DNA from 2 places in the Streptomyces bathyalis genome. Region 2 is predicted to be linked to the other one. Evidence: riboswitches for the same ligand, from Rfam matches in the RefSeq annotation. Region 2 holds a riboswitch; the other holds the start of a gene.

Region 1 (5,048 bases), 1.6 Mb from region 2:
GCGTGACCTTGACGGCGTCGGCGAGCTGGTTCATCCCGCGCTCGAGGCCGCGCCGTGCCTCCTCGTCGAACGCGATGATCTTGGCCATGTGAAGTGGTCCCTCCCGGACTGGGGATCCCCCTGCACAACCAGGGGACGGGTATACCGGACCGCGCTGGCGCCCGCGACGGACGGCCCTTCGGCCGCGTGGTTCCTTGCTCCACCCGGCGAACGAGCCTCACCGACCCGGTCCTTGTCTGTCACTCTCACTCGGAGAGTGCTAACGCAATGATTAGCACTCGACCCCTGCGAGTGCAAGCGCCCCCAGGACATCACACCGGGCCGGGGCCGACGCAACCGATCGGTCCGGGAACGTCCCGCGGTGCACCGCCGGGCACGCGCCCGGCCGGGCCGGCCGCGGGAGGAGAAGTCCGAACAGCGAAGAGGGGCCGCACCTCTTCACGAGGTACGGCCCCTCTTACGGCTGTTGCTACGGCTGTTGCAGCTCTGCGCAGTGTTGCGGGTGCTCAGGCAGTCACACGGACCATGTCCGCCTGCGGCCCCTTCTGACCCTGCGAGATCTCGAACTCGACCCGCTGTCCTTCGTCCAGGGTGCGGTAGCCGTCCATCTGGATCGCGCTGTAGTGCACGAACACGTCCGCACCACCGTCGACCGCGATGAAGCCGTATCCCTTCTCCGCGTTGAACCACTTGACGGTGCCCTGAGCCATCCCTAACTCCCCTATTACTGGCCCTTGCACGAGCCCGCACTTCGCGGACCCGGGTCAGACCTCACCTCCGGTACGGCCCCGCAGATGTGCGGAGGCTTACACCGGAAGGCGTCGACCGCGGCTGAATGTATCTGCACGGACGCCCTCTGCAACAGGTCGCGAAGACGAGAAATCTGAGCACCGACCGAGGGCCCAAAAGCCCGCAATATGCGGAGAAGCGGGGCAAGCATGGCCGGGCATAGCGTGCCAACACGACAATTGCCGCCCCGAATTCGGGCACAACTTGTCGCGTTCTCACATGCTCCCGGCACATGCCGGGTGAGTCTCTGGGGTGGGATTGGGCGCAACCCTATCGCGTCCCCACACGCGGAACCGCCCCCTCCGTTTCGTTCGGCGTTCCCGGAGAAGGCGGTTCGACAGTAGGGGAATCGGAGCCCGGCTCAGGGGGCCTTCACCGACCTCTCACGAGACCTCAGCAGCCCCCCGCAACCGCGGGAATGATGGACACACCGGCACCGTCCGGCGTCGGCGTCTGAAGGCCCTGCTCGAAGCGGACGTCGTCGTCGTTCACGTAGACGTTGACGAATCGGCGCAGGTTGCCCGAGTCGTCGAGCACCCGCGCACCGATGCCGGTGTGGTTGTTCTCAAGATCGGTCAGCACCTCGGAGAGGGTCGCACCCTCGGCGCTCACCTCCGCCTGCCCGCCGGTGTAAGTGCGCAGGATGGTCGGGATACGGACGTTCACGCTCATGATGCGAGACCAGCCTCTCGGAAGGAATCCAGGTTGGGACGGATGACGGCGGTCGGCCCGGTGGTGGGAGCCACCGCATCCAGGGTCTTCAGGCCGTCGCCCGTGTTGAGGACGACGGTGGTGAGGGACGGGTCGAGCCGGCCCTCCTCGATCAGTTTCCTCGTGACGCCGACGGTTACGCCGCCCGCGGTCTCGGCGAAGATCCCCTCGGTCCGCGCGAGGAGCTTGATCGCGTCGACGATCCGCTGGTCGTCGACGTCCTCCACCGCACCGCCGGTACGGCGCGCGATGTCCAGCACGTAGGGGCCGTCGGCGGGGTTGCCGATGGCCAGCGACTTGGCGATCGTCTCCGGGCGGACCGGGCGCACGACGTCGTGCCCGTCCTTGAACGCGCGGGAGACCGGGGAGCAGCCCTCCGCCTGCGCACCGAAGATCTTGTACGGCTTGTCCTCGACGAGGCCGAGGGCGATCAGCTCCTTGAGGCCCTTGTCGATCTTCGTGAGCTGCGAGCCGGAGGCGATGGGAACCACGAGCTGGTCCGGCAGCCGCCAGCCCAGCTGCTCGCAGATCTCGTACGCGAGGGTCTTGGAGCCCTCGGCGTAGTACGGGCGCAGATTGACGTTGACGAAGCCCCAGCCCTCGCCCGCGGGGTCGCCGATCAGCTCGGAGCAGAAACGGTTCACGTCGTCGTAGTTGCCCTCGATGCCGACCAGTTCGCCACCGTAGACCGCCGCCATGACGACCTTCCCCTGCTCCAGGTCGTGCGGGATGAACACGCACGAGCGAAGGCCCGCACGGGCTGCCGCGGCACCGACGGCGCCCGCGAGGTTGCCGGTCGAGGAGCAGGAGAGGGTGGTGAAGCCGAAGGCACGGGCGGCCTCCACGGCGATGGCCACGACGCGGTCCTTGAACGAGTGCGTCGGGTTGCCGGAGTCGTCCTTGATGTGCAGGGAGCCCGTGACGCCGAGCTCGCGGGCGAGCCTGTCGGCCTTGACGAGCTTGGTGAAGCCGGGGTTGATGTTGGGCTTCGTGGCGACGTCGGCGGGCACCGGCAGCAGCGGCGCGTACCGCCAGATGTTGTCCGGACCGGCCTCGATGCGTTCACGAAGCGCCGCTGGGTCGCCGCCGGGGAACTCGTATGCGATCTCCAGCGGCCCGAAACACGCCTCACAGGCGAAGACCGGACCGAGCGGGATGCGCTCCCCGCACTCGCGGCAGGAAAGTGCAGCTGCGGGGCCGAGCGAGGCGCCGGCTCCGGCCTTGTCGGCGGTCGTGCTGGCGGCAGCTTGAACAGCCATGATTCGGCGAGGCCCTTTCTCCTCATCTTCCCCGTGACGTATCTCGCCACGAGACGGAATTGGCACCTTCCCGAGCCGGGAGCCTCGCGATGTCATTACTCGTGCTGCGAGACCGGCTGGAGGGTTGCCGGGGCTTCAACGGGCCGTTCCCTCTGCCCCTCTGGATGAGCGGTGTGAAGTTGTCGGCGGTGGCCGAGAGCGCCGGGCCGGGACCCGGCATGCGATCGCCGTCCGCGTTGTTCAAGACTGTAACCGACAGGCCTGGTGGTTGAGACAGGCGTCCGTACCGCGAGATGGATCACAGGGAGTGGCCGCGTGCTGGAGGAAGTCGAACAGTGGCTGGCGCGCCGGTCGTACTCGTGCGCCGACCGTCCCATGACGGAGCTGCTGGCGGCGAAGCGGGCCACCGGCTCGCGGGTGAGCGTCGTGCTGCCCGCGCTGAACGAGGAGCGGACCGTCGGCCGCATCGTGTCGGTGATCCGGCGCGAGCTGATGGCCGGGGCCCCGTCGCTCGTGGACGAGCTGGTGGTGCTGGACTCCGGTTCCACGGACCGTACGGCAGAGGTCGCCGCCGACGCCGGCGCGCGGGTCGTGCACAGGGACGAGGTGCTCCCGAGGCTGCCCGCGCTGCCCGGCAAGGGTGAGGTGCTGTGGCGTTCGCTGCTGGTGACGAGCGGCGACATCGTCTGCTTCGCGGACGCCGACCTGGAGAACTTCTCCGCCGACTTCGTCTCCGGCGTCGTGGGGCCGCTGCTCACCGACCCCCGGCTGCGGCTGGTCAAGGCGATGTACGACCGGCCGCTCGGCGACGACCCGGCGGGTGGCGGACGGGTCACCGAGCTCGTCGCACGCCCGCTGCTGAATCTCCACTGGCCGCGGCTCGCGGGGTTCGTGCAGCCGCTCGGCGGAGAGTACGCGGCGCGGCGCACGCTGCTGGAACAGCTGCCCTTCCCCGTCGGCTACGGCGTCGAACTGGGCCTGCTCATCGATTCGTTGCACACGGTGGGCCTCGACGCACTCGCGCAGGTCGACGTCGGCGTGCGGCGGCACCGGAACCAGGACGGGCAGGCGCTCGGCCGCATGGCCGCCGCGATCCACCACACCGCACAGCTCCGTCTGGCGCGTGGCAGCCACCTCGTCAGGCCGACGCTGACGCAGTTCGAGCGGGGCGAAGCGGGCCCCGGCGGGTTCGCCCCGCGCAGCCACGCGGTCGACACGGTGGAGCGTCCACCGATGCGTGAGATCGCGGAGTACACGGAGCGGCGGGCCGCGTAGGCGGGGCCGCCGGGAGCGCGCAGCGCGTCACGTTTGCGTGGATCCGGCCGCGGCTAGGCTCGGGCCATGGTCGTCGAACGCGCACCCCAGCAGGCCCTGGCGGACGTACTGGTCGCGTCGAACAGGGGTCCCGTCTCATATTCCGTCACCGGGGGCACCACCCAGGCCGGAGGCTCTGGGGGAGGAGTGCTCTCCGCGAAGCGCGGCGGAGGCGGACTCGTCTCGGGACTCTCGGCCATCGCGACGGAAGGCGCCGGCGGCTCAGGCGGCAACGCCGTCTGGGTGTGCGCCGCTCTCGGTGAGGGCGACAGGGAGGCGGTGCGCCGCTCGGGCGGCAGGCCCGACCCGGCCGACACCGGTGGTCAGACCGTACGGATGCTGGACATCCCCGAGGACACCTTCACCGACGCCTACAACGGCATCGCCAACTCCGTGCTCTGGTTCGTCCACCACATGCTCTACCAGACGCCTCTGGAGCCGTCCTTCGGCGCGGAGTTCGAGCGGCAGTGGGCGTCGTACGAGCGCTACAACGCGGCCTTCGCCGACGCCCTTGCGGAGGAGGCGGCGGAGGGCGCGACGGTGCTGGTGCAGGACTACCACCTGACGCTGGTGCCCGGGCTGCTCCGCGAGCGCCGCCCCGATCTGCGCATCGGGCACTTCTCGCACACGCCGTGGGCGCCGCCGGACTACTACCGGATGCTGCCCGACGCCGTCGCGCGGCAGGTCCTGCGCGGAATCCTGGGCACCGACCGCGCCGCGTTCCTCACACGGCGGTGGGCGCGCGGATTCGCCGACTGCTGCGTGGACGTGCTGGGCGCGGCGGTCGGGGAGGACGAGTCGACGGGCGAGCTCGAGGTCGTCTGCGACGGCCGGACCACCCGCCTCGGGGTGCACGGGCTCGGCGCGGACGCGGAGTTCCTGCGGGCGCGCGCGGGGCGGGACGACGTCGAGGAACGGATCGCCATGCTGCGCGAGGAGATCGGCAGCGACGAGGACGGGCGGCCGCGCCGCGCG
Region 2 (5,048 bases):
GCAGGGCGTACGGATGTCGGAGGCGTTCGCCTCCACGCTGGACATCAGCTTCGACGTCCGCGGCGGTCTGCTCGTCCGGCAGATCCACCACTGGGCGGCGCTGATCTTCCTCGGCGCGATGTTCGTGCACATGATGCGCGTCTTCTTCACCGGCGCGTTCCGCAAGCCGCGCGAGATCAACTGGCTGTTCGGCTTCCTGCTGTTCGTGCTGGGCATGTTCACCGGCTTCACCGGCTACTCCCTGCCGGACGACCTGCTCTCGGGCACCGGCGTGAGGTTCATGGAGGGCGCGATCCTCTCCATGCCGATCGTCGGCACCTACATGTCGATGTTCCTCTTCGGCGGAGAGTTCCCCGGGCACGATTTCGTCGCGCGGTTCTTCTCGGTCCACGTGCTGCTGCTGCCGGGGATCATGCTGGGCCTGCTCGTGGCGCATCTGATCCTGGTCTTCTATCACAAGCACACGCAGTTCGCCGGTCCCGGCCGTACGAACAAGAACGTGGTCGGAATGCCGCTGCTGCCGGTCTACATGGCCAAGGCAGGAGGCTTCTTCTTCCTCGTCTTCGGCGTCATCTCCGCCATCTCCGCGGCCTTCACCGTCAACCCGATCTGGGTGCTCGGCCCGTACAGGCCGGATCAGGTGTCGACCAATGCGCAGCCCGACTGGTACATGGGCTTCTCCGAGGGGCTGATCCGCATCATGCCCGGCTGGGAGATCCATCTGTGGGGCCACACGCTTGTGATGGGCGTCTTCATCCCGCTGATGGTCTTCCCGCTGGTGCTGGCGGCGATCGCCGTCTATCCGTTCATCGAGTCGTGGGTGACGGGCGACAAACGCGAGCATCACATCGCCGACCGGCCCCGCAACGCCCCGACACGTACGGCCTTCGGCGCGGCCTGGATCGCCTGGTACACGGTGATGCTGATCGGCGGCGGCAACGACCTGGTGGCAACGCACTTCGACCTGTCGATCAACTCGATCACATGGTTCGTGCGGATCGCCTTCTTCGTGGTGCCGGTGGTCGTCTTCTTCATCACCCGGCGCGCGTGTCTCGGGCTCCAGCGCCGCGACAAGGAGAAGGTGCTGCACGGTCGCGAGTCCGGCATCATCAAGCGGCTCCCGCACGGCGAGTTCATCGAGGTGCACGAGCAGCTCTCCCAGGAGCAGCTGCACACGCTCACCTCGCACGAGCAGCACAAGCCGTACGAGGTCGGCCCGGAGACGGACGAGAACGGCGTCCAGCGGAAGGTCGGCCGCGGGCAGAAGCTGCGCGCCCGGCTCTCCAAGGGCTACTACGGCGAGCAGGCGCAGATCCCCAAGCCGACCGCCGAGGAGTACCAGGAGCTCACGAGCGGCCACGGCCACCACTGAGCCTCCAGCGGCGCCGCCGGGTGCGGGCCGCGCAGCCACGGACGAGGGGCCGGGCTTCCCGAGGGGGAGCCCGGCCCCTCGCGCACGTCCGCGTCCGGCTCGACGACCGGTGCCGCAACGCCGGCCCCGACCCGCGCGCGCCGAACGGAGGTCCTGGCCGGGGACGGGTGCCGCTAGGGTGGGGACTGGCCGGGCCCTGATGCCGGGCCGTCCCCCACGCCGTACTCCCGCATGCCGGCCGCCGGTGCACCCGGTGATCCGGGCCGGGCCACGGGTGCGTGGGCCCCAGCCGAATCGATGACCTCAGGAGGGATCATGAGTGCCGTTCCATCTTCCGGCTCTCCCGCCCCCGGAGCCTCTGGCCTGGGAGGTACCTCAGGAGGTCCGAAAACCTGGCCGGACGTACTGACATCGCTGCTCGCCGGTGAGGATCTCAGCGCCGACGCCACCGCGTGGGCGATGGACAACATCATGCGCGGCGAGGCCACCGACGCGCAGATCGCCGGTTTCGCGGTGGCGCTGCGGGCCAAGGGCGAGACGGTGGGGGAGATCTCGGGTCTCGTACGGGCGATGTACGCGCACGCGAACGTGATCGAGGTGCCGGGCCCGACCGTCGACATCGTCGGTACGGGCGGCGACAGGGCCCGTACGGTCAACATCTCCACGATGTCCGCGATCGTCGTCGCCGGGTGCGGTGCCAAGGTCGTCAAGCACGGCAACCGTGCCGCCTCCAGCGCGAGCGGTGCCACGGACGTGCTGGAAAAGCTGGGCGTCAATCTGGAGTTGAGCCCGCAGCGCGTGGCCGAGGTGGCCTCGGAGGCGGGGATCACATTCTGCTTCGCCGTGAAGTTCCACCCGTCGTTGCGCCATGTGGCCAACGCGCGGGGCGAGTTGGGCATCCCCACCTCGTTCAACTTCCTCGGCCCGCTGACGAACCCCGCACGTGTACGGGCTCAGGCGACGGGGGTCGCCAATCCCCGCATGGCGCCCATCATGGCCGGCGTGCTGGCCGAACGCGGCTCGTCCGCCCTTGTCTTCCGCGGCGACGACGGGCTGGACGAGCTGACGACCACCGCCACGTCCACGGTGTGGGTCGTACGGGACGGGGCGGTGCGCGAGGAGTCCTTCGACCCGCGTGACGTCGGCCTCGACATCGTGCCCGTCGAAGCGCTGCGCGGCGCCGACGCCGCCTACAACGCCGATGTGGCCCGCGCTCTGCTGGACGGCGAGCACGGCCCCGTGCGGGACGCCGTGCTGCTCAACTCCGCCGCGGCACTCGTCGCTCTCGAACCGGGAGACGCCCCGCTGACGGAGCAGATCCGCGTGGCGATGGGCAGGGCGGCCGAGTCGGTCGACAGCGGCGCCGCGCGTGCCGCGCTGGACCGCTGGGTGACTGCCAGCCATATGTGACACCGGAGTGCCGCTGAGTCTCCGCCCCCTGGGCCCCGGTCCAGGGGGCGCCCGCACGTCCGTCCGGGATACGGACTAGGTGGCGGAGCCCGCGGCACGGTGTGCCATACTTCCCGCCAGGTCACGAGCGACAGCGATCAAGGCCCCGGCCCGCTGTCCGGCAACCCTCCTTCCGTGGTGGGGTGCCCCGGGTGATGACCGGGCCGTACGACAGCAGGGTCGTGCGGCAAGCACGGATCCCTCTTCCCCTGCCTTCGGCGGGGAGGCGTATGCCCAGGGGTCCCCGGCATTCGAGGGAGACTTCGCATGAGCCTGCTCATCGCGTCCGCCACCGACCGTCCCGCGCCGGCCCGCGAGGCCGTTCCGGAGCCCACGTCCGTCACCGCCCCCGCCCCTGCCCCCGCCTCCGCGCCCCTGCCGGTGCTGGGCCTGGATGTGCGCGCGCCGCTCGCGACGGGCGGTGAACTCCCTTACGCCGCACTGGACTACGCCGCGAGCGCGCCCGTGCTGCGCAGCGTGTGGGAGGACGTCGCCGCGTACGCCCCGTACTACGGCAGCGTGCACCGTGGCGCCGGCTACCTCTCCCAGCACTCCACCGCCGTCTTCGAGCGGAGCCGCGCCACCGTGGCGCGCTTCCTCGGCTGCCGCAGCACGGACCAGGTCGTCTTCACCCGCTCCACCACGGATTCGCTCAACCTGCTGGCGTCGGCGCTGCCTGAGGGCACGCGTGTATTCGTCTTCGAGACGGAGCACCACGCGTCGCTCCTCCCGTGGCAGGCGGCCGGTGCGCGGACAGTCCTCCTGGACGCACCGCGCTCGGCCGGACAGGCCGTCGGGACGCTGGAGCGTGCGCTGGCAGCGGCGCCCGAAGGCCCGAAGCTGGTCTGCGTGACGGGTGCGTCCAACGTCACGGGCGAGATCTGGCCCGTACGCCGGCTGGCCGCCGCGGCGCACCGGTACGGAGCCCGGATCGTGCTGGACGCGGCGCAACTCGTACCGCACCGCCCCGTGCACATCGGCGAACTGGACGTCGACTGGGTGGCGTTCTCCGGGCACAAGCTGTACGCGCCGTTCGGGGCCGGGGTGCTGGCGGGCCGTTCCGACTGGCTGGACGCCGCCGAGCCCTACCTGGCCGGCGGCGGGGCCAGCCGCAAGGTCGCGCGGGACGCGGACGGCGGCGTCGAGGTGGAGTGGCAGAACGGACCGGCCCGTCACGAGGCCGGGTCGCCGAATGTGATCGGCGCGTACTCCATTGCCTCCGCCTGCGAGGCGCTCACCGGTGCGGGGTTCCCGGAACTGGCCGCGCGCGAGGGGGAGTTGACCACGAAGCTGCTGGCGGGCCTGTCGGAGCTGCCCGGAGTGAAGGTGCTCTCGCTCTTCGGCGTGGACGACGAGAGCGCGCCGTCCGATGCCAGGGCAGAGGCGGAGCGCAGGGTCGGCGTCGTCTCCTTCGTCATCGAGGGCTGGAGCAGCGCGCACGTCGCCGCCGCCCTCTCCGCCGAGTACGGCATCGGTGTACGCGACGGCCTCTTCTGCGCGCATCCGCTGGTGCGCGCGCTGCTGGGCGCCCGGAGCGAGGACCCCGGCGAGTGCGGTGCGCCCGAGGGACGCTCGCTGAACGCCGTACGGGTGAGCATCGGCGCGGGGACACCGGAGGAGCACGTGGAGAGGTTCGTACGGGCCGTGCGCGAACTCGTACGTGACGGCGCCCGTCTGCGCTACCGCACGGAGGACGGGCGCTGCGTTCCGGAGACCGGCACCCTCCCGGAGACGGGCACCCTCCCGGAGACCGCCGCCCGGGGTGTGCTCAGCGCCTGAGTGCCGTCAGGGCCGTCCGGTGCGGCCCCGGGGCGCGCGCCGCAAGCGGGGCCGCGCCCTCAGGCGTCCAGGCCGATGGCGAAGGCCGACTCCAGGTCGTGCTGCGAGTAGGTGCGGAAGGCGATGTGGGTCTCCGTGGAGAGCACGCCCGGCACCTTGCTGATCCGGCCGGGAATGACGTCCGCCAGGTCGTCGTGCCTGGCCACACGCACCATCGCGATCAGATCGTGAGCACCGGTGACCGAGTAGACCTCGCTGACGCCCTCGAGCGCCGCGATCTGCTCGGCGATCTCGGGGATGCGTTCGGGGCTGGTCTTGAGGAGCACGATCGAGGTGATCACGGTGTGGACTCTCCCTGGGTCGCCGGAGCGGGCGTGCCCACTGTAGCCGTACGGAAACGGCGGAAACGCGCCCATGCGTAGAGGAAGCCGAGGGTGAATCCGACCAC

What was found. A riboswitch is a leader RNA that binds a small molecule or an ion and turns the genes downstream of it on or off. The one in region 2 is predicted to bind S-adenosylmethionine.
Region 1: it holds a riboswitch for S-adenosylmethionine, as region 2 does, so the genes downstream of both, thrC (threonine synthase) here and G4Z16_RS25960 (aminotransferase class V-fold PLP-dependent enzyme) in region 2, are expected to answer to the same signal.

What each region holds. Positions count from the first base shown of each region.
Region 1 is NZ_CP048882.1:4,397,537-4,402,584, reverse strand. It holds gene groL (chaperonin GroEL) at 1-88, opposite strand, end outside; gene G4Z16_RS19185 (cold-shock protein) at 507-710, opposite strand; gene G4Z16_RS19180 (MoaD/ThiS family protein) at 1,183-1,461, opposite strand; gene thrC (threonine synthase) at 1,458-2,759, opposite strand; SAM riboswitch class I at 2,779-2,930, opposite strand; gene G4Z16_RS19170 (glucosyl-3-phosphoglycerate synthase) at 3,075-4,034, shown strand; gene G4Z16_RS19165 (alpha,alpha-trehalose-phosphate synthase (UDP-forming)) at 4,101-5,048, shown strand, end outside.
Region 2 is NZ_CP048882.1:5,997,415-6,002,462, forward strand. It holds gene qcrB (cytochrome bc1 complex cytochrome b subunit) at 1-1,372, shown strand, start outside; gene trpD (anthranilate phosphoribosyltransferase) at 1,688-2,782, shown strand; SAM riboswitch class IV at 2,902-3,021, shown strand; gene G4Z16_RS25960 (aminotransferase class V-fold PLP-dependent enzyme) at 3,089-4,600, shown strand; gene G4Z16_RS25965 (Lrp/AsnC family transcriptional regulator) at 4,660-4,941, opposite strand; gene G4Z16_RS25970 (rhomboid family intramembrane serine protease) at 4,938-5,048, opposite strand, start outside.